DNA from 3 places in the Rhodococcus opacus B4 genome. Region 2 is predicted to be linked to each of the others. Evidence: riboswitches for the same ligand, from Rfam matches in the RefSeq annotation. Region 2 holds a riboswitch; each other region holds the start of a gene.
What was found. Region 2 has a riboswitch for thiamine pyrophosphate ahead of thiO (glycine oxidase ThiO). Riboswitches for the same ligand answer to the same signal wherever they lie in the genome.
Positions count from the first base shown of each region.

Region 1 (7,246 bases), 3.4 Mb from region 2:
TGGGCTCCAACAAGAAGTCGCGGGACGAGCAGACCGCGAAGGCGCTGTGGTCGCTGTCGGAGAACCTGACGGGCGTCGAGTACAAATTCGGGTGACCCGACGCCCGTGCCGGTGTCTCAGTCTTCGGTGACCTCGAGGGTGACGTCGATGTTGCCGCGGGTGGCGTTGGAATACGGGCACACCTGGTGCGCCTTCTCCGTCAGTTCGAGCGCCTCCGCGCGCGGCAGGTGGGGGAGCGAGACCTCGAGGGTGACCGCGAGACCGAATCCGCCGCCGTCCGTGGAACCGATCCCGACGCGGGCGCCGACGGCCGAGTCGGCGACGTTCGCCCCGGCCTGACGGGCAACAAGCTGGAGTGCGGAGTGGAAGCAGGCCGCGTATCCGGCGGCGAACAGCTGCTCGGGGTTGGTGCCGTCGCCGGACCCGCCCATCTCGGTGGGGATGGCGAGGTTCAGGTCGAGCCGGCCGTCCGACGTGCGGGCGTGGCCGTTGCGGCCTTCCCCGGTCGCGAGGGCTTCTGCGGTGTAAATGATCTTCATGGTTACTTCTCTCCTGTAGGGGTGTCGAAACTGTGGAGCGATTCGGTGAGTCGCGACAGGGTGTCGCGCAGGGCGACGAGTTCGTCGACGGCCATTCCCGTCGAGCGGGCGAGTTCGGTGGGGATGCCCTCCGCGGCGGCGCGGAGGCTCGCGCCCTTCTCGGTGAGGTGGATTCCGACCCGGCGTTCGTCCGCCGAGTCGCGCCGGCGTTCGACCAGGCCCAGCGCGTCGAGCCGCTTGAGCAGTGGGGACAGGGTGCCGGTGTCGAGATCGAGGGCTTCGCAGATCTCACGCACCCCGCGACCGTCCTGTTCCCAGAGCACCAGCAGCACGAGGTACTGCGGGTAGGTCACTCCCAGCGAGTCGAGCATCGACCGGTATCTCGCCGTCATCGCCCGGGACGCCGAGTACAGCGCGAAGCACACCTGGCGGTCGAGGGCGAGGTTGTCGGTCACCCTTGAATGGTTGCACACAACTAGATTGTGCACAACCTAGAAGGCGTTGGCGGTGATTGGCCTTACACTGTTGGCCAGTGACACGGGGTGCTGCCCGGCGAAGATCCGGGCGGCTGAGAAGACACCCGTCGAACCTGAACTGGGTAATGCCGGCGAAGGGATGTCGCGGAGACGGCCGTATGCGCTCATCCGATGTCTCGTCGCCGACCGAACGGAAGGTGACAGCAATGCAGCTCGACAAGCAGATCGTCCTGGTGACCGGCGGTGGCCGGGGTCTCGGTTCCGCCATCGTGCGTTCGTTCGCGGCGCAGCACGCGCGGGTGGTCGTGAACTACCGCAACAGCCGGGATGCGGCGGAGGAACTCGCGGCATCCCTGGGCGCGGACCGCGCGGTCGCGCTACAAGCCGACGTCACCGACGCCGCGCAGGTGGCAGCGCTGTTCGCCGCCGCGGAAGAGCACTTCGGATCGCCGGTGACCACCGTGATCAACAACGCCCTCGCCGACTTCTCCTTCAACGGCGACGCACGCGACAAGGCGGACGTCATCACGTGGGAGGCATTCGACTCGCAACTGCGCGGCAGCGTGCAGGCGACCCTGAACACCACGCAGGCCGCGTTGCCGGGCATGCGCGCGCTCGGGTTCGGCCGCATCGTGAACATCGGCACCAACCTGTTCCAGAACCCCGTCGTCCCGTACCACGACTACACCGCCGCCAAGGCCGCCGCGTTGTCGCTGACCCGTACCCTCGCCGCCGACCTCGGGCCCGACGGCATCACCGTCAACATGGTCTCGGGCGGACTGCTCCGCACCACCGACGCGAGCGCCGCCACCCCCGACGAGGTGTTCGACCTCATCGCCGCGAGCACTCCACTGCAGCGGGTCACCACCCCGGACGAGTTCGCGGACGCAGTGCTGTTCTTCGCGTCGCCGTGGTCGCGTTCGGTGACCGGCCAGAACCTCGTCGTCGACGGCGGACTGGTCAAGGACTGACATGAGCGACGGCAGGCAACTGCATTTCAACGCATTCCTGTACGGCTGCGGGCACCACGGCGCCGCGTGGCGGCACCCCGCCTCACAGGTGGAGCGGCTCGGCGACATCGCCTACTACGAGGAACTCGCGCAGACCGCGGAGCGGGGTTGTCTCGACGCGGTGTTCTTCGCCGACGGGCACTCGGTGCGCGACCCCGCGTCCGGGGGCATGTGGTTCCTCGAACCGCTCACCGCGCTGTCGGCGATGGCGCGGGCGACCGAGCGGGTCGGACTCGTGACGACCGTGTCCACCACGTTCTACACCCCGTTCCACGCCGCGCGGATGCTGGCGTCGCTCGACCACATCAGCGGCGGCCGCGTCGGCTGGAACGTGGTGACGTCGATGTTCGACGCCGAGGCGCGCAATCACGGTCTCGAGGAGATGCCGCCGCACGACGACCGCTACTCGCGCGCCGCCGAGTTCGTCGACGTGGCGCTCGCGCTGTGGGATTCGTGGGAGCCCGACGCGCTCGTGCTCGACCGGGACGGCATCTTCGCGGATCCGGCCAAGGTGCATCCGATCGCGCACCGGGGCAAGCACTTCCTCGTCGACGGTCCGCTGACCGTGCCGCACTCGCCGCAGGGGCGTCCGGTGCTGTTCCAGGCGGGCGCGTCCGATCAGGGCCGCGACCTGGCCGCCCGGTGCGCCGAGGGCATCTATGCCGTCGCCTACGACCTCACGGCCGCGCAGAGCTACTACGGCGACGTGAAGCGGCGCATCCGCGCTGCGGGCCGCGACGCCGACGCGGTGACCGTGATGCCCGGTCTCGTCACCTACGTGGGCTCGACCACCGAGGAGGCGCACCGGAAGAAGGCGGAACTCGACGCGCTCCTTCCGGTCGAACAGTCGCTGGCGCAATTGTCGATGTTCGTCCAGCAGGACTGCAGCGCATGGGAACTGGACGCACCCGTCCCCGCGCTGCCGCCGCTGTCGGAGTTCACCGGACCGCAGGGGCGGTACGACACGATTCTGCGGATCATCGAGAAGGACCGTCCCACCGTGCGGTCGCTGCTGGGCACGCTGGCGGCAGGCGGCGGGCACTGCACCATGATCGGCACACCGGAATCGATCGCCGACGAGATCGAGGTGTGGTTCCGCAGCGGCGGCGCCGACGGCTTCAACCTGATGCCCCCGCTCTACCCGAATGGGCTCGCCGACTTCGTCGACGAGGTCATTCCCGTCCTGCAGAAGCGGGGGCTGTTCCGCGCGGAGTATGAGACGGCGACCCTGCGCGACCATCTCCGGGGTCGCCGATAGTTGCCACCACAAAGAACACAACCTTCTCTAAGTACGCAACAGTGACTGTGAGCGTCCCTCCCCCCGACACTGGCTGTTATCGCGATCACATCGCGACGCAAAGCTCGGACGAGGAGTGGCAATGCTGGTAGCGCTCGGCTTTCTGATGGTGGCCGTGTTCATGTTCTTGATCATGTCCAAACGGGCCACTCCCGTGGTCGGGCTGATCGCCGTCCCGGTCGCATTCGGCATCGCGGCCGGGGCAGGCCTCGGCATCGGCGACATGATCACCGACGGGATCAAATCGCTGGCCCCGACGGCCGCGCTGCTGTTCTTCGCGATCATCTTCTTCGGGATCATGATCGACGTCGGCCTGTTCGATCCGCTGGTGAAACTGATCCTCCGGCTCGTCCGCAACGACCCCATGCGGCTCGTCGTGGGCACCGCGGTGCTCGCGATGGTGGTGTCGCTGGACGGTGACGGATCCACGACGTTCATCATCGTCACGTCCGCGCTGCTGCCGCTGTACATGAAGCTGAAAGTCAGCCCGGTCGTTCTCACGGTGGTCGCAGGCCTGGCGAACGGCGCGATGAACATCGTCCCGTGGGGCGGGCCGACGGTCCGGGCCGCCTCGGCGCTCGGCATCTCGCCGTCGGACGTCTTCGTCCCGATGATCCCGTCGCTGGTGGTCGGACTCGTCGTCGTGCTGCTGTTCGCCGTGCAGCTCGGTTACAGCGAACGCCGCCGCATCGGCACACTCGAACTCACCGACGAGCGCCTCCTCGTCTCCGCCGGCGCGAGCCTTCGCCGGGCCGGGACCGGATCCGGCGGCAACGGTGACGCACCCCGCACGGGTGGCGGTTCCGGCGACGCCGGTTCGGACGACGGCGGTTCCGACGACGAGCGGGGCTTCGTCGACGGCCTCGACCCCGAGCGGCCCACGCTGCGACCGAAGCTGTTGTGGTTCAACATGCTCGTGACCGTGGCACTGCTCGTCGTGCTCGTGATGGACGTGCTGCCGATTCCGGTGCTGTTCATGGTGGCCGCATCCATCGCGCTGACCGTGAACTTCCCGCGGGTCAAGGAACAGCAGGAAGCGATCACCCGGCACTCGTCGAGCATCGTCTCCGTCGTCGCGATGGTGTTCGCCGCGGCCGTGCTCACCGGCGTGTTCCAGGGCACCGGAATGGTCGAGGCGATGGCGCAGTGGCTGCTCGAGGTCATCCCGTCCGCGCTCGGACCGCACTTGGCCGTCATCACCGGCATTCTGAGCCTGCCGTTCACGTTCTTCATGAGCAACGACGCCTTCTACTTCGGCGTCATGCCGGTGCTCGCCGAGACGGCGTCCACGTACGGCATCGAGCCGGTCGAGATGGCCCGCGCGTCCATCACCGGCCAGACGTTCCACATGCAGAGCCCCCTCGTCCCGGCCATCCTGCTGCTCGTCACCCTCGCGGGTGTCCCGCTGGCGGACCACCACAAGAAGGTGCTGTGGCGCGCGGCGCTGGTGTCGCTGTCGATGCTGGTGGTCGGCGTGGTCCTGGGGCAGATCCCCTGGTGACCTAGTCGGCGGAGTCGGAATCGGAGTCGGTGGCGGGCCCCTCGGGGGTTGCGCCACCTTCGCCGCTCCAGTCGGCGCCGGAACCCTTGTCGTCCTCGGCGGGATCGGACATCACGTCCTTGTCCGCGCCGGGGGCGCCGCTGTCGGTGGGCGTGGTCTTCGGTCCGGAATCGTCCTTCGGTGTCATCTCCCGCGAGTACCCGGAATGTGGGGCATTCCAATCCGAAACCCGGTCAGGGATTGGCAGGTGAACGATACTTCGACGTAGTGTTCCCCGGGTTATCGACGATGAGGAGTGGAACTGTGGCGCGCAAAGTTGTTGTCGAACGCATCGACGACATCGACGGAACTCCGATCAAGAGCGGTAAGGGGGAGACCATTCCGTTCTCGGTCGACGGCGTCGACTACGAGATCGATCTGAAGCTCAAGAACGCCAGGGAATTCCACAAGACTCTCGATTTCTACATCGAGCATGCAACTCGGGTCGGGGGACGGAAGCGCCGGTCGACCACTGCGGTGGATCCGTCGCAGGGGCGCGGGCAGGCAAAGGAAATCCGCGAATGGGCGACGGCGCAGGGCTACGAGTTGTCTGCGCGTGGACGTATTCCCGCGCAGATCGAGGAAGCGTACAACGCGGCGCACTGAGACCGCTTCGGCGCGCGGTCAGTATCGTCGCGCTGCGTGAAACGACATGGAGTTCAAGGCCACTCGCGTGACCGGCCGGCCGGGGGCGGGGGCGTGGACGACGGTGTCGTTGCCCGCATAGATCCCGGCGTGGCCGCCCCCGTAGAAGAGGACGACGTCACCGGGCTGCAGGTCGTCCCGGTCGACGGCGGTTCCGTGCAGGAGTTGCTCGTGGGTGGTGCGCGGAACCGATACGCCCGCCTGTTTGTACGCCCACTGGACGAGGCCGGAGCTGTCGAAGGCGCGGTGGTCGCCGGCGCCGCGCGTGCAGGCGATGCCTATTCTGCTGGCGGCGGCGCGCAGGGCGTGGCGTCCCGGCCGGACCGGGTCGGCGCGAAACGTCTGAACCAAGTGAAGACCGTGGTTTCCGGTGTGGGGGTTCATGCCGTCGGTACTCCAGTGCGTTCGGTGTGGTGTCGCGTCTGCGAGGGCGCGCTCTGAATTACAGGGTGGTCTAGGCACGGGCCGGGCGCACCGGCCGAATTACCTGGATATGTGCCTGTCTTCCCTGCGTCTGCGCCGGCCGCCAGAAGACCATTCGATCTGGTCGGTTTGGTACTCGCGAGTAGTACCTGTCCCCTAATAGCGTAGGACAGGTAATGATTCTGCAAAGAGGAGTGGTCCGCTGCGTCCTGTGGGCTGGGATGAAGGAAGGCGGACGATGAGGATCCGAGAGACGGCGAACTGTGCATTCGGAGTCGCCCGCCTGGCGTTCGACGCAGCAGCCGCCCTTCTGTCCGTTGCCGTGGCCGTACCGGTCGCCTTCGTCGCGGGCGAGGCGAGAACGATGGCACACACGGCACGAGGCGACATCACGCCGGACCCCACGTCGTCCGACCAGGAGCACGTGCACGACCTGGGGACAGTCGTCGAGCTGAGCTAGCGTCCGAAGTCAGCCCCGGCGGGAACGGCGCAGTCGGAGCCGGGCGTAGGTGGCGACCGCGAGCACGCAGCTGATGAGCACCAGCATGCCGATGCTGAGCAGCCACCACGACGCGGCGTGCTGCCACAGCGTGTCGGGCTCGGTGCCGGTGGCGTTGGTGCGCAGGTCGACCGTCGAGGCGGCGGCCGCGAACCCCCAGCGGGACGGGAAGAGCCACGACACCTGTTCGAGCACGGCGCGTCCGGTGATGGTGATCAATCCTCCGCACATCACCAGCTGCACCATGATCGTGACCACCAGCATCGGCATCACCTGCTCGTTGGAGCGCGCCACCGAAGACAGCGCCAGACCGACGAGGACGCAGGAACAGGTGGTGACGGCGATGTCCACGATCAGTTCGACGGAGCCGGAGGGAATCAGGCTGCCCCGGCCCGGAAAACCCTTGCCTGCGAACACGATCAGCACCATGATCACCGACTGCACGATCGCGGCGGCGCAGAACACGACGATCTTCGCCGTCAGGTAGGCGGACGGGAGCAGCCCGGCGGCGCGTTCGCGGTGATAGATCATGCGCTCGCCGACCAGGTCGCGGATGGTCAGGGAGCACCCCATGAAGGCGGCGCCGAGGATCAGCACGACCAGAATCTGGGTGAGCTCGCCGGATTCGTCGAGGCCGGACGGGCCGAACCCGGTGTCGCCCGGCACGAGCACGGCCAGGCCGCCGAGCACGAACGGCAGCAGGGACAGGAAGATCAGGTACCCGCGGTCCGCGCGGATCAGCCGCGCCTGGCGGCGGACGACGGTGCTCAGCTGCTTGCGCCGCGACGTGTGCGCGGGACTGCCGAGAGGTCCGGGC
Region 1 is NC_012522.1:5,372,228-5,379,473, forward strand. Features, by position in the region: gene ROP_RS24695 (oxidoreductase) at 1-95, shown strand, start outside; gene ROP_RS24700 (organic hydroperoxide resistance protein) at 117-539, opposite strand; gene ROP_RS24705 (MarR family winged helix-turn-helix transcriptional regulator) at 542-994, opposite strand; TPP riboswitch at 1,068-1,172, shown strand; gene ROP_RS24710 (3-oxoacyl-ACP reductase) at 1,222-1,986, shown strand; gene ROP_RS24715 (LLM class flavin-dependent oxidoreductase) at 1,988-3,283, shown strand; gene ROP_RS24720 (CitMHS family transporter) at 3,405-4,823, shown strand; gene ROP_RS24725 (hypothetical protein) at 4,825-5,010, opposite strand; gene ROP_RS24730 (histone-like nucleoid-structuring protein Lsr2) at 5,127-5,468, shown strand; gene ROP_RS24735 (C40 family peptidase) at 5,487-5,858, opposite strand; gene ROP_RS24740 (hypothetical protein) at 6,169-6,390, shown strand; gene ROP_RS24745 (ATP-binding cassette domain-containing protein) at 6,400-7,246, opposite strand, start outside.
Region 1: another riboswitch for thiamine pyrophosphate. It lies ahead of ROP_RS24710 (3-oxoacyl-ACP reductase); the one in region 2 lies ahead of thiO (glycine oxidase ThiO).

Region 2 (7,246 bases):
GACCTGCCTCGGCGCCCTTGCGGAGACCGCGTTCGGTGAACGGCACACCGAGGATCTGTTCGAGTTCCGTCGCCGACGTGTGACCGGCACGCGTCCAGTCCAGGGCGGTGCCCAGCACGAGCGTGCGCATCTGCAGCGCCCGGCTCTCCTCCGGCGCGAGCGCGGTGACGCGGAGCGCCGCCTGCCGGAGCGCCGATTCGTCGATCTCCTCGATCGGCCGTCCGGACAGCAGCATCAGCACACTCGTCATCCGGGCCATGGTGAAGTGCCGGGACGTCACGGGAACCTGATCGAGGGCGGCGATGGCGCCGGGCAGATCTCCGCGTTCGGTGAGTTGACGTGCCAGGCCGAATGCCGCACTCACCAGGCTGTGGTCGGTGCGCCACACCGTCCGGTAGTACTTCTCGGCGAAGGTCCGCCACCGGTGGGAATCGGAGCTATCGCAGTGCTGCAGAATCAGTTCGGCGGTGGCCGCCAGCGCGAGTTTGGGAGCCGTCTCCCCGGGCATCGCCTGCAGGACGGACTCGAACCGGGAGAACGCCGTCTCGTACTCGCCGTCGATCAGCGTCGTGAGTCCGGCGTACCAGTCGACGCGCCAGTTCCCGACCGTCTCCGTCTCCAGGTCGCGCAGGAGTGTGGTGGCGGTGGCGGCGTCCCCGAGGTCGAGGTGCGCCTTCATCTCGGCGAGGGTCAGTTCGCGGGAGAACGACACGTCGAGGTCGCCGACGACCCGTTCGATACCGTTCTCGCGAGCGTGCCGAATGGAATCGAGGGTCTGCTGCGGTTCGCTGTGCACCGCGGCGGCCAGCAGTGGGGCGTTGGGGTCGGCCGGGTCGATCAGCGGCACCGCCAGCGCCTGCGCGACGGACTGCGGGTCGAGGTTCCGGTCCCGTTCGACGCCGTCGACGTACACGTCCGTCTGCTCGACCGCGTCGTCCGTGCCGAAAGTCGTTCGCTGCTTGCTGAACACGGTCGACAGTCCGGGATGCTCCTCGCCGGTCTGCTGCGCGAGCACCTCGCGGAGCACGGCGGTGAGCTGACCGGCCATCTCCTCGGCGGACGCGAACCGCCTGCTCGGATCGGGGTCGGTGGCGCGCAGCAGGAGTCGGTGGAAGAACTCGTATTCCGCGAGCAGCGGCGCCTTTTCGGGGGACGGGATCCCGTCGAGATACCGGCCCTTGTCGGACGGCATGTCGAGCGTCAGCACCGCGAGTGTGCGCCCCACCGTGTAGATGTCGGAGGCCACGGTCGGGCCGGTCTTGACGATCTCCGGCGCCTGATACCCCGGCGTGCCGTACAGGTAGCCGTAGTCCTCGATTCCGGCGACGGCGCCGAGGTCGATCAACTTCAGGGCGTCCTCGGTGACCATCACGTTGTCGGGTTTGAGGTCGTTGTACACCAGACCGGTGGAGTGCAGATATGCCAGTGCGGGAAGGATTTCGAGCACGTACGCGATGGCCTGTTCGACCGGCATGCGCTCGGGCCTGGTGTGCGTCGAGAGGACGTCGCGCAGCGAATGACCGCCCACGTACTCCATGACGATGTAGCCCATCGGGGTCCCGTCCGCCCGGGGGTGCTCCACGAAGTTGAAGATCTTCACGATGCTGGGATGCGCGACCTCCGCGAGGAACTGGCGTTCGGCCACCGCCACGGCCTGGGCCTCGGCGTCGCCGAAGTGCAACAGCCCCTTGAGAACCACCCACCGGTCACTGACGTTGCGGTCGATGGCCAGGTAGATCCAGCCGAGACCGCCGTGCGCGATGCAGCCCTGCACCTCGTACTGGCCGCCGATCAGTTCGTTCGGATCGAGGAGCGGACGGAAGTCGAAAGTGGCTCCGCACGAGGGGCACAGGCCGAACTCCGAGGCCTCGGACGTGGAACTGCCGCGGCCGACCGGCTTGTTGCACTTCCAGCAGAAACGTTTGCCCTCGGGAACCTTCGGGTCGGTCATCACCGCCGAGGCCGGATCGAGAGTTGTGACGACGGGCACCTCGACGAGTCCGCCGCCGAGACGCAGGCGCTGCCCGGACCGGGTGCGCGGTGACCGTGTCGAGCGACCGGTGCCGGACGCGCCGGACGGCCGGGACGTGGGCGCCGCCTGGGTGGCCGGCCCTTCGTCCAGCTCTTCCCGGACCGCGGCCCGCGTGGCCTCGTCCTCGGGTTCCCGGACGGCGGCCTGGGTGGCGAGGTCCTGGTCGGTGGACTCGGGGTTCTTCGAATGTTGCGGCATGCGTCCCTCAGTCCTGGTACACGGCGGACGGCGGGGCGGGGGACGGGCCCAGCACCGACAGCCACCGGTCGTACATTCTGGTCCACGTTCCGTCGCTGCGGATCCGTTCGAGTGTGCCGTTGACGAACCGCACGAGGTCCTCGTTCGCCTTGGTGATGCCGACGCCGTACGGTTCGGCGCCCATGCTGTCCCCGACGATCTCGAGGTACGGGTCCTGGGACGCCAGGCCGGCGAGGATCGTGTCGTCGGTGCTCACCGCGTCGACCTGCCGCTGCTGAAGGACCACCAGGCAATCCGACCACATCGGGACCGTGAGGATCTCGGCGGTCGGCGCGACCTGCTGCAACCGGGTCAGCGACGTCGTGCCGCGGACGACGCAGACCCGCTTCCCGTCCAGGTCGGCGGCGCTGCGGATCGGGGAGCCCTTCACGACCAGAACCCGCTGCTGCGCCTCGAAGTACTCGGAGGAGAACGCCACCCGTTCCTTGCGGTCGCAGGTGATGGTCATCGTCTTCGCCACGATGTCGACCATCGACTCCTGCAGCGCCTTCTCCCGATTCGCCGACGTGAGGATGCGGTAGTCGAGCCGGTCCGGGTCGCCGAACAGGTCCCGCGAGATCTCCCGGGCGACGTCGACGTCGAAGCCCTCGATGGCGCCGGTCGCGGGATCGCGGAAACTCATCAGATTGCTGCCGGTGTCGAGGCCGACGACGAGACGCCCCCGCGCGCGGATGGCGTCGACCGTCGGCATCGGAGTGCCGGTGTCGGGGAACGGGCGCAGGCTCGCGGTCGGGTCGCCGCAGTCGTTCGCGGGCGCAGGCGGTGCGGCACTGGTCTCGGGGGCCGGTGTCGCCGCCGCGGGAAGCGGGGGTTCGGTATAGGACACGCTCGGCGATCCGACGTGCTCGGGAGCGGCCTCGGCGCACCCGCCGGCCAGCACCGTGGCCGCCAGCAGCACCATCGCGATCCGGCGCCGCCTCACTGGTATTCCCTCAACCGAGGCCACAACCCGATGATAATTCCGCCGAACGCGACGAGTGTGAGGACGAGGGCACCGGAGCCGAGCGCGGTCAGCACCCGGGCCGCGGACTCGACGTTGGACCGCAGATGGTCGCGGGCGGTCCCGATCCCGTCGGTGAGCGCGTCGTCGACGGCGGTGAACTGGGCCGCGGAATCCGACGGTCCCGGCCCGATGGCAACTGTTGCCGCCGAGGCGAAGTCGCCTCGGGCGAGGATCTCGTTCATCCGATCGTGCGCGGAAGACCAGTTTTTCCAGGCCTCCTCGGCCCGCGCCACCTCGTCGTGGCCGACCGCGCGGTCGCCGTCGTGCGGATAGGCCGACAGCAGGGCGTCGAGCTGACCGGACTTGTCCTCGAAGACGGCGTCGTGGCCGCCGTTCGAATCCCGGCGGACCAGTTTGAGCGTCTCCTCGGTGCGCGCCTGCTGGGCCAGGATGCGCGCCGCGGTCAACTCGTGCATCGGGCGGGCACCCTGGGTCAGTGCGCGCTTGGTGTCGAGCGAGGAGATCAACCCGGCGACCAGCATCCACACCAGGAGGATCGCGGTGCACGACGACGCCAGGATCAGCCCGAGATTGAACGTGCGCCTGCTGAGCCTCGCGAGGACGACCTGCGCGACGAGCAGCGCAATGAGCGCGACGAGGACCAGGACCAGCGCCGTCCAGGGCGGACGGGAGTAGTCCCGCTGGATGTCCGCGACGTCGGCTTCCTGCCGGGCGTGCAATTCCTGGGCCATCGGCAGCATGCTCGTCTGCATCAGCGTGGACGCCTCGCTGAGGTAGGCCGCGCCCACCGGGTGACCGGTCCGGTTGTTGGCCCGCGCGGTCTCGACGAGACCGGAGTAGACGGTGAGGTCGGTGGAGATGGCTGCGAGCAGGCGCCTGCTGTCGACGTCGCTGGGGGCGAGCCCGCCGGACGCGTACACGAGGTCGGCGGAGGCGGTGCCGATCGCCTGCGCGTACGTGTCCCGGAGTTCGGGGGGTTCGAGACCGCCGGAGATGAACGCCGTCGTGGCCGCGGCGTCGGCCACCGACAGCGCGCTGTAGAGGTTCTGCGCCGAGAACGACAGCGGTTCGGTCTCGGCGAGGACGCTGTCGAGGGTGGCTTCCCTGCTGTTCACGGTCGATGCGGCCACGAATCCGGCGGTCAGGGTGAGCAGCACCAGGAGCGCGCCGAGGGCGGTGAGCTTGGCGGGTGTCGACCCCAGAAACGCGCGAAATTCCTTACGACGTGCGACGGCGGGGGCGACATCCTCGTCCGCGACCGCAGACAGGGCGCGGCTGCTGTGGGGTTCGATCGACGGCGCTTCACGCAGAACCACGTCGCACCCCTCCCGTGTCACGGCCGCACCTTGTGGGGAGCATATAAGCAGGAGTCGGTGACTGGGGATATCGGGCACTTCCGGCAGAAACCGTTAGTGTGAGGGAACTGCAGGGAGACCCATCAGGTCGGACAGGGGTAGTCGATGCGTGGTGACGGTGACGGCTGGGCGACCGGGCCGGACGGCAGTCGTCATTGGGGCAAGCACGGTGCAGCCGGGTTGTTGCTGCGTGCGCCGCTCCCGGACGAGACGCCGGCCGTGCTGCTCCAGCACCGTGCGGCCTGGAGCCACCAGGGCGGGACGTGGGCGCTGCCCGGCGGTGCCCGGGACAGCCACGAGACCACGACCCACGCCGCGGTACGCGAGGCGCACGAGGAAGCCGGCATCGAGAGCGCGGCCATCCGGGTCCGCTCCGAGGTCGTCACCATGGAGGCCGCGAGCGGCTGGAGTTACACCACGGTGATCGCCGACGCCGAGCGCCCGCTGCCCACCGTCGCGAACGGTGAGAGCACCGAACTGCGCTGGGTGCGGGAAACCGATGTCGCCGGGCTGCCGCTGCACCCCGGATTCGAAGCGGGGTGGCCGGGGCTGCGCACCACCGAGGTGCGACTGCTGCTCGACCGGCACGACGTGCTGGGTGAGAGCGGCGCGCCGGCGCAGCTGTCGCGGGCGCTGCCCCGCACGGTGCACCTGCCGGACGGCACCTACGGGTGGCTGCCGCGCATCGAGGTGCTCGAGGCGCTGGACACGGTCGGTCGCCTCGCCGAACCGGCAGGTCACGGCACCACGCTGGGCACCGTGACCGCGGTCGTCACCACCGACCCCGCCCTGATCGAACAGTTGCCCGCCACTGTCGTGGTCCTGCCGCCCGCCACGGTGCGCGACTGGCTCGAGCAGGCGTAGCTACGCGTTCTTCTGCAGCAGGGCCGACAGTGAGCGCGCGGCGGCCTGCGGGTCGCGGGCCTCGGTGATGGCCCGCACGACGACGATGCGGTCGGCACCTGCGGCGAGGATCTCCGGAACCCGGGACTCGTCGATGCCGCCGATCGCGAACCACGGGCGGTTCGGCTCGGAGTCGGCGGTCGAGCGCACCAGGTCGATGCCCGACGCGGTCCGTCCGGGCTTGGTGGGCGTCTCCCACACCGGTCCGGTGCAGAAGTAGTCGACGCCGTCCTCGATCGCCGCGAGGCTGGCCTGCGCGCGGCTGTGGGTGGACCGGCCGATCAGTACCTCCGAACCCACCACGGTCCGCGCGTACGGGACGGGCAGGTCGCCCTGGCCGAGGTGCAGGACGTCGGCCCCGGCCGCGAGCGCCATGTCGGCCCGGTCGTTGACGGCGAGCAGCGCCCCGTGCCGCCTGGCCGCGGCCGCGAGCACCGACAGCGCGGCCAGTTCGTCCCTGGCGTCCATGGTGCCGAATTTCTTCTCACCGGCCGAGCCCTTGTCGCGGAGTTGGATGATGTCGACGCCGCCGGACAGTGCGGCCTCGGCGAACTGCGCCAGGTCGCCCTTCTCCCGCCGAGCATCGGTGCACAGATACAAACGTGCTGTTCCGAGGCGGCGCCGACGGTCCGTGAGGTTGCTGTGATGCGAGGTGGTCACGGCATGACGGTAGCCTCTACGGTGAAAGTGCAACACGGGAGTCCCGGGGAACGTGGGGCTGAGAGGGGCTCACGCCGAGCCCGACCGTCATACCTGACCCGGATCATGCCGGCGCAGGAAGTGAGGTGGAGTTCAATGGCGAGATCGGTATCCGTCGTCGGAGGCGGAGTGATCGGCCTGTCCATTGCGTGGCGCGCAGCCCGTAACGGCTGGTCGGTGAAGCTGTATGACCCGTCGATCGGTTCGGGAGCGTCCTGGGTGGCGGGCGGCATGCTCGCCCCGCTGTCGGAGGGCTGGCCCGGTGAGGAGAGCGTCCTCGAACTGGGGAGCGCGTCGCTCGACCGGTGGCCCGAATTCGGGAAGGAACTGGAGGCCGGAGCCGGCGTCGACCTGTTCACGTCGGAGAGTTCGCTCACCGTCGCACTGGACGGAGCCGACGCCGAGGACCTGCGGACCATCGCCGAATGGGTGGGTGCGCAGGGGCGGGATCTGCAGATCCTCAACCGTGCCGAAGTCCGTGCCCTCGAGCCGATGCTGGGTCGCGGAGTCCGGTTGGGACTGTTGGCCGTCGACGAACTGGCCGTCGACAACCGGCTGCTGCTGCAGGCGTTGCAGCGGTGCGCCGTCGACGCCGGGGTGGAGCTGATCGGTGAGGCCGTGCGCAGTCTCGACGGGCTCGGCACCGACCAGATCGTCGTCACCGCGGGCATCGCGTCACCGGCCCTGTGGGCGGGACTTCCGGTGCGGCCGGTGAAGGGCGAGATCCTGCGGTTGCGGGCCCGTCCCGGGGTGACTCCCGCGCCGGGCCGGACCATCCGCGGCAGCGTCCACGGCAGGCCCGCCTACCTGGTGCCGCGTGCCGACGGCATCGTCGTCGGCGCCACCCAGTACGAATCGGGCAACGACACACAGGTCACGGTGGCCGGTGTGCGGGACCTGATCGCGGATGCCGAGGCGCTGATGCCCGCCATCGGCGAGTACGAACTGCGCGAGACCGCGGCGGGTCTGCGTCCGATGACCCCGGACAACCTGCCGCTGATCGGCCGGGTGTCCGATCGGGTCGTGGTCGCGACG
Region 2 is NC_012522.1:2,019,130-2,026,375, reverse strand. Features, by position in the region: gene ROP_RS09500 (serine/threonine-protein kinase) at 1-2,230, opposite strand, end outside; gene ROP_RS09495 (glutamate ABC transporter substrate-binding protein) at 2,238-3,212, opposite strand; gene ROP_RS09490 (hypothetical protein) at 3,209-4,591, opposite strand; gene ROP_RS09485 (NUDIX hydrolase) at 4,715-5,473, shown strand; gene thiE (thiamine phosphate synthase) at 5,474-6,172, opposite strand; TPP riboswitch at 6,197-6,311, shown strand; gene thiO (glycine oxidase ThiO) at 6,308-7,246, shown strand, end outside.

Region 3 (7,246 bases), 650 kb from region 2:
ACGTGCTTCATGTGTGAGGCGAACTGTCCCACCGACGCGCTGTACGTCGCACCGTTCGACACCCCGGTTCCCGAGGACTCGACCCACACCGACGCCGACGCGCTGGCGGAGTCCGGTGCACTCGGCGACTACCGCGCCGCGAACCACCCGTGAGTACTTCTCAACCGCCGGACGTTAACAAGTACTCACGGGGGTGGCCTTGCGGATGAACCGGCCGATCTCGCGGATGGCGCGGGTGCCCTCGGGCAGCACACCGGCAGCGGCCTGGAAGACGTGTACCTGCCGCTCCCACACCTGCAGTTCGCACGGGACGCCGGCCTGGGACAGCCGTTCGGACATCAGTTCCGCGTCGACGTACACCATTTCCTGCGAGCCGGTCTGGATCAGCGCCGGCGGCATCGAGGCGAGGGAGCCGTCCACGGGGGACGTGGACGGCTCGTGCCCGCCCCTCGTGTCCAGCCGTTCGATCAGCCTGGACAGGGCACCGACCGCGCGCTTGGGGAAGACGGCGCAGAGGTCGGCGTTGGGATGGGCCAGCTTGTTCACCGGGTCGAGGTCGGTGAGCGGCGACAGTGCGACGTCGGCGGCGGGCCGCGGCAACCCCTGACGAAGCGCCTCGAGCGTCACCATGAACGTCAGGAATCCGCCCGCCGAGTCGCCGGCGACGACGATGCGGTCTGCGGTGTACCCGTGCGCGAGCAGCCACCGGTACCCGTCGACGCCGTCCTCCACGGCCGCCCGGATCGGGTTCCGCGGGATCATCCGGTACGCGACGTTCAGTGTCGACGCCTGCGCCTCCGCCGAGATCCGGGACACCATCTGGCGGTGCGAGTTGATCCCGCAGCACAGGAACGCCCCGCCGTGGAGGTAGAGGATCGCCCGGTCGCCGAGCTCGCCCGGAGGCCGGATCCATTCGGCGCGGCAGTGCGGCAGCCGGACCGGCCTGCGCTGGGTTCCGCGGATGGGGCCGAGCGAGTAGCCGAACAGGTCGACGACTCCGGTGGGCCACGGCAGTTCGGGGTAGCGCGCCCACCCGTCGAGGAACGGCCGGACCGTGCGGCGGAGGGTGTGCGCGAGGGCCGCCGACTGCAGGCTGGTTCCGGCGAACTCCCGCCGCGTCACCGGGAGCGGTGACGGGCAGAATTCGTAAGTCGCAGTGCTCATTGTCTGCCTCCGTTCCGGCCTCGGAGCCCCTCGACGTGCTGCCTTCAGGTTTGCCACCTCTTTGCGCCGTACGTTCTACATCGAAGTAGGTCGCACGGACGCTACGCCCGACGTAGCATCCAGGCGGAAGTCGTAATGGGATAGTGACCGAGCGGGGGTGAACGTCCAGGTGGGGATCATGCCGGTTACCGATTCGATATTCCTTCTCGGCGAATCGCGAGAGCATCCGATGCATGTCGGATCGCTCGAATTGTTCACACCGCCGGACGATGCCGGCCCCGACTACGTGAAGTCGATGCACGAAACGCTGCTGAAGCACACGGACGTCGACCCCACGTTCCGGAAGAAGCCGGCGGGCCCCGTCGGCAGTCTCGGGAACGTGTGGTGGGCCGACGAGTCGGATGTTGATCTCGAATACCACGTGCGTCATTCGGCCCTGCCTGCGCCGTACCGGGTGCGGGAATTGCTGACGCTGACGTCACGGTTGCACGGCACGCTCCTGGACCGGCATCGCCCTCTGTGGGAGATGTATCTGATCGAAGGCCTCTCCGACGGCCGGTTCGCGATCTACACCAAGCTGCACCACTCGCTGATGGACGGGGTCTCCGGGTTGCGGCTGCTGATGCGGACGCTGTCGACGGACCCGGACGTGCGCGACGCACCGCCGCCGTGGAACCTGCCACGCCCGGCGGCGGCCAACGGAGCCGCCCCCGACCTCTGGTCGGTGGTGAACGGGGTCCGTCGCACGGTCGGTGACGTGGCCGGTCTCGCACCGGCGTCGCTGCGCATCGCCCGCACCGCGATGGGGCAGCACGACATGAGGTTTCCGTACGAGGCGCCCCGCACCATGTTGAATGTCCCGATCGGTGGCGCCCGCCGGTTCGCCGCGCAGTCCTGGCCGCTCGAACGCGTCCACGCAGTGCGGAAGGCGGCGGGGGTCAGTGTCAACGACGTCGTGATGGCCATGTGCGCCGGGGCGTTGCGGGGGTACCTCGAGGAACAGAACGCGCTGCCGGACGAGCCGCTGATCGCGATGGTCCCGGTGTCGCTGCGCGACGAGCAGCAGGCCGATGCCGGCGGCAACGCGGTGGGGGTCACGTTGTGCAACCTGGCGACCGACGTCGACGACCCGGCCGAGCGCCTGACGGCGATCTCCGCCTCCATGTCCCAGGGGAAGGAACTGTTCGGCAGCCTCACCTCGATGCAGGCACTGGCGTGGTCCGCGGTCAACATGTCGCCGATCGCCCTGACGCCGGTGCCGGGGTTCGTCCGCTTCACGCCGCCGCCGTTCAACGTGATCATCTCCAACGTCCCGGGACCGCGGAAGACCATGTACTGGAACGGGTCCCGCCTCGACGGGATCTATCCGACGTCGGTGGTGCTGGACGGGCAGGCGCTGAACATCACGCTCACGACGAACGGTGGCAACCTCGATTTCGGTGTCATCGGGTGCCGCCGTTCGGTGCCGAGCCTGCAACGCATCCTGTTCTACCTGGAGGCCGCCCTGGGTGAACTGGAGGCGGCGCTGCTCTGAGTCGGCACTGCTCTGACACGCCGCGGGGTTCAGCGGCGGCCCGACTCCTGCTCGACCAGGGCCCGCCGCGATTCCTCGTGCAGCACGCCGAGCAGTTCGTGTTCGACGTCCGCGAATTCGGGCGACGTCATCATCGACAGTTCGCGGGGGCGGGGCAGGCCCACCGTCACCTCGCGTCGGACGGTGGCGGGCCGGGCGGACAGCACGACCACCCGGTCCGACAGGTAGACGGCCTCGCGGATGTCGTGGGTGATCATCAGCACGGTCCACCGGTAGCGCTGCCACACGTCCTGCAACCAGGTCTGCATCTCGGTGCGGGTCAACGAATCCAGGGCGCCGAACGGCTCGTCGAGCAGCAGCACCGGGCGGTCCTGGACGACGGTGCGCAGCATCGCGGCGCGCTGTCGCATGCCGCCGGACAGCTGGCTGGGCCGGGCGTCCTCGAACCCGCCGAGACCGAAGACGGAGAACAACTCCCGGGCCTTCTCCCGCGCCTGTTTCCGGGGCACGCCCTGCACCTCGAGTCCGAGGGTGGTGTTGTCGAGGACGCTGCGCCACGGGAACAGCAGATCCTTCTGCGGCATGTACGCGCATTTCGAGGGGCCAGTGCCCGCGGGGCGCACGGGCTCGCCGCCGATCGTGACGGTGCCGGTGTCGGGTCGGTCGAGTCCGGCGAGCATGGCGAACGCGGTGCTCTTCCCGCACCCGCTGGGGCCGATCACCGACACGAACTCGCCCGGTTCGACGGTGAACGAGACGTTGTCGAGGACGGGACGAATGCCGCCGCGGACCGCGAATCCCTTGCTCAGTCCGGACAGTGCGACGCGCGCGGTCTCACTCATGCCGGCCCCTTTCGTTCTTGATCCAGGGGGCGACGACGCGTTCGACCGCGAACGTGAGCAGGTAGAGGCTGACGCTGATCACGGCGGTCACGAGCACGGCCGCCAGCACGAGGTCGGTGCGGAAGGAGTTCTTCTGCGTGGCCATGTAGATGCCGAGACCGGAGGTGGCCCCGACGTATTCGGCGAACACGGCACCCACGACGGCGTAGGTGATGCCGATCCGCAGGGCGGTGAAGAACCGGGGGATCGCCGACGGCAGCCGCACGTAGCGGAATTCCTGCCACCGTGAGGCGCCCATGCTGCGCAGCAGCGCGCCCGCCTCCCGGTCTGCGGCGGCGAACCCCTCGATCAGGCCGATCGTCATCGGGAAGAACGTGGCGAGGGCGATCACGAGAACTTTCGGCAGCAGACCGAATCCGAACCAGATGATCATCAGCGGCGCGATCGCGATGATCGGCAGCGTCTGCGACACGACGAACAGCGGGACGAACGCGCGGCGCAGCCACGGCGAGAAGTCGACGAGCACGGCGAGGGCCCACGCGCAGAGCAGGGACACGGCGAACCCGATCAGCGTCACCTGCAGTGTCGCGGAGGCGTGACCGGAGATGGCGTCCCGGGCCCGCCACCCCTGCTGGATCACCCGCAGCGGCGACGGCAGCACCTGCGGCCGGATGCCGCTGACCGTCACGTACACCTGCCACGCGACGACGAGCAGTGCCACGACCACGACCGCGGGCAGCACCCGCCGCAGCAGCGGGGACGTGCCCGGGGCCGGGGTCCGGAGGGTCGGGTCAGGGCTGAGCGAGGTACTCATTGGTGAAATACGTCGACCAGTCGGGTTCCGTGGTCAGCGGTGCCCCGTCGGGGCCGGTGAGCAGGCCGTGCTGGAACAGGAAACCGGAGTACCCCGCCCACTGCTCGGCCGTCTGTGTCCCGACCTTTCCGGAAGCGTCCTTCATGTACTCGGAGGACAGCATCTGCTGGCTCTCGCGCACGAGGGACTCGTCCGTGAAGGCGCCGGGATTGGCGTCGATCAACATCTGCGCGGCCTCGTCCGGCCGGTCGGCAGCGAACTGGTAGCCGCGCTGCAGGGCCTGGACGAACTTGCGGGCCTGCTCGGGGTGGTCGGCCATCCACTGCTCGTTGCCCTCGATGACGAGCGCGTACGCGTCCGGGAATCCGAAGTCGGTGTAGTGGAAGTAGCGCATCGGGGTGCCCCGGTGCTCGGCCTCGATGCCCTCCCAGCCGAAGAACGACACGGTGAAGTCGGCGGTGCCGGAGTACACGGCCTCGTAGGCCGACGTGCCGAGCGTGACGGTGGTGAATTCGCCCTTGCCGCCGTCGTTCCGGATGATCTGCTTCAGCGTCTCCTCGCCGTCCGGGTCCGCGAAACCGGCGTAGATCTTGCCGTCGAGATCCCGGGGGCGGGTGATGTCGGCGCGATCCGCCTTCACCGCGATGCCCGTCGCCCAGTGCTGCAGCGGGGCCATGACCGACGTGGTCTGGGCGCCCGCGGCCTTCGAGAACGTCGCGGAACTCTGGAAGCTCACGCCGAACTCGGCGTTACCGGCGTCGACGAGGGTGTCGGGCGAGGTGTCGTTGTACGGCAGCACCTGCACGTCCAGTCCGGCGTCTTCGAACCAGCCCTCCTGCTGGGCGACGAACAGACCGGTGTGGTTGGTGTTCGGCGTCCAGTCGAGCGCGAACCGGATGGTGTCGTCGGACTGCGAGTCGCCGGCGCAGCCGGTGAGCACCGACAGGGCGGAGACGACGATGACGGCTGCGGTGGCAGCGCGCCTGGTACGGGAGAAAAGTGTCACGACGCGGGCCATTCCTGCTTGTTGAGTGCGGTGTCCCAGAACATGAGTTCGTAGCGGCTGGCGATCGTGAACGCCTCCACCATCGCCTCGCGCTGGGCATCGGACGCGGCCTCCGCGGCGGCGTCCACGAGTTCGCGGGCCGTCGCGACGGCGGCGTGGAACTCCTCCGCGTCGTACGTGGTGACCCACTGTGCGTACGGGTGCGACGGGTCGGCGGACAGCACCTCCCGGGCGCTCGCCGCGAGCCGGCGTCCCACGTCCGCGTAGATCCAGAAGCACGGCAGCACCGCGGCGGCGGACACCGCGTACGGCTCGGTGGCGGCGACCGCCGTCAGGTAGGAGATGTACCCGAGGCAGGCCTGCGAATGCTGCGGCTCGACGCCCGACTCCGGAAGTCGTCCGCTGGTCAGCAGATTCTGGTGCAGCGTCGCCTCGACCGTGGCGGCCCCGGCCGCCGAACCGGCCCAGAAGCCGGCCTCGACGGGACCCGGGGCGTGCGCGGCGACCAGGGACAGGGCCTTCGCGTACCCGGTCAGGTACAGGAAATCCTGCTCGATGTACGTGCGGAACACGTCCAGCGGCAGCGTCCCGTCGCCGAGGCGGCGCAGGAACTCGAGTTCGTCGATCGCCTCACGCAGCACCTTGGTCCGGTCCCACAAGTGGTCCGTGAATCGGGCGTGCTGGCCTGCGCCCGCAGCACCTTGGACAGAGCTATTCACAACGTTGACATCCCTTCGTCAGCATTACCTGAGCAGGTTCCCGGGTGTGTTCTCAGCCCCGCCCGTGCGGAGCACCCCGTGTCAGAACAAGCCGACCCTAGCACCGGCCGTGCGGTGGACGGAAAGGCCCCGGGTGGGTGGACGCGCTCAGCCGGCGAGGAACGCGGCCGCACCCGGCGGGAGGGCTGCGGTGCCACGCCGGTAGATCTCGGCCGGCCGGCCGGTCCCGACGACGGCCATGTCGCCGGTGTGCTCGAGGGCGGGCATCAGGTGCCGGCGGAACGAGTCCTTCGGGAGGGGGCGGCCGAACACCACCTCGTAGACCCGGCGGAGTTCGAGCACCGTGAAGCTGTCGCCGGCCAGACCCGACGGGTCGACGGACCGCGCGTACCGCTCGCGCAGGTCGGCGACGGCGAGGGTGACGACGTCCGCGTGGTCGAACGCGAGGTCCTGCGTCACCCGGTCGCCGTCGACGGGGATCAGCACGGCGTCGCGGGGGAGCGCCGTGCGCGGCAGCGCCGCGCCGTGCGTCATCGACAGCACCCACCCGCGGTCGTCGCGGGCAGGGTCGTCGAACATCGCCAGCTGGTGGAACTCGGCGCCCGCCAGGCCCGCCTTGATCCGCAGGCACCGCTCGGCGGCGTCCCGCAGCCGCTCGCCTTCGTGGAGGAAGGTGCCCGGAAGCGCGAGCCGGCCCGAACGGTGCGGAACCACAAGCACTTTCAGATCGGAACCGTCGACGGTGAGGACGGCGACGTCCACCGCCACGGACGGCCGCGGGTAGTCGAGGAGGCTCTTGCCCTCGGGATCGGTCGATGCGGCCACGGAGGAGATGTTAGCGCACGGTTGATCTATCCCGCGTTCGAACGGTCCTGCCTGCGCATCGTTGGTAGTTTGGCGAGAGATTCCCGTACGCGCTGCGTGAGGAGATTCGGCCGTGGATGTCGAGAAGTCAGGCGACACACTCGTCGTCCGCGCCCGGGACGGCGACGTGCGCGGCTACCCCGAAGGCGACGTCTACGCGTGGAAGGGCATCCCGTTCGCCGCCGCCCCCGTCGGCGATCTGCGGTTCCGGGCGCCGGTCCCGCCCGCACCGTGGGACGGCGTCCGCGACTGCGTCGACTTCGGCCCGATGGCCCCGCAGGGTCACGGCACCGCCGTCCCGAT
Region 3 is NC_012522.1:1,373,293-1,380,538, reverse strand. Features, by position in the region: partial or broken gene ROP_RS44010 (4Fe-4S ferredoxin) at 1-138, shown strand, start outside; gene ROP_RS06470 (alpha/beta hydrolase) at 175-1,164, opposite strand; gene ROP_RS06465 (WS/DGAT/MGAT family O-acyltransferase) at 1,343-2,698, shown strand; gene ROP_RS06460 (ABC transporter ATP-binding protein) at 2,728-3,540, opposite strand; gene ROP_RS06455 (ABC transporter permease) at 3,533-4,354, opposite strand; gene ROP_RS06450 (ABC transporter substrate-binding protein) at 4,332-5,372, opposite strand; gene ROP_RS06445 (TenA family protein) at 5,357-6,079, opposite strand; TPP riboswitch at 6,073-6,168, opposite strand; gene ROP_RS06440 (NUDIX hydrolase) at 6,227-6,904, opposite strand; gene ROP_RS06435 (carboxylesterase/lipase family protein) at 7,017-7,246, shown strand, end outside.
Region 3: another riboswitch for thiamine pyrophosphate. It lies ahead of ROP_RS06445 (TenA family protein); the one in region 2 lies ahead of thiO (glycine oxidase ThiO).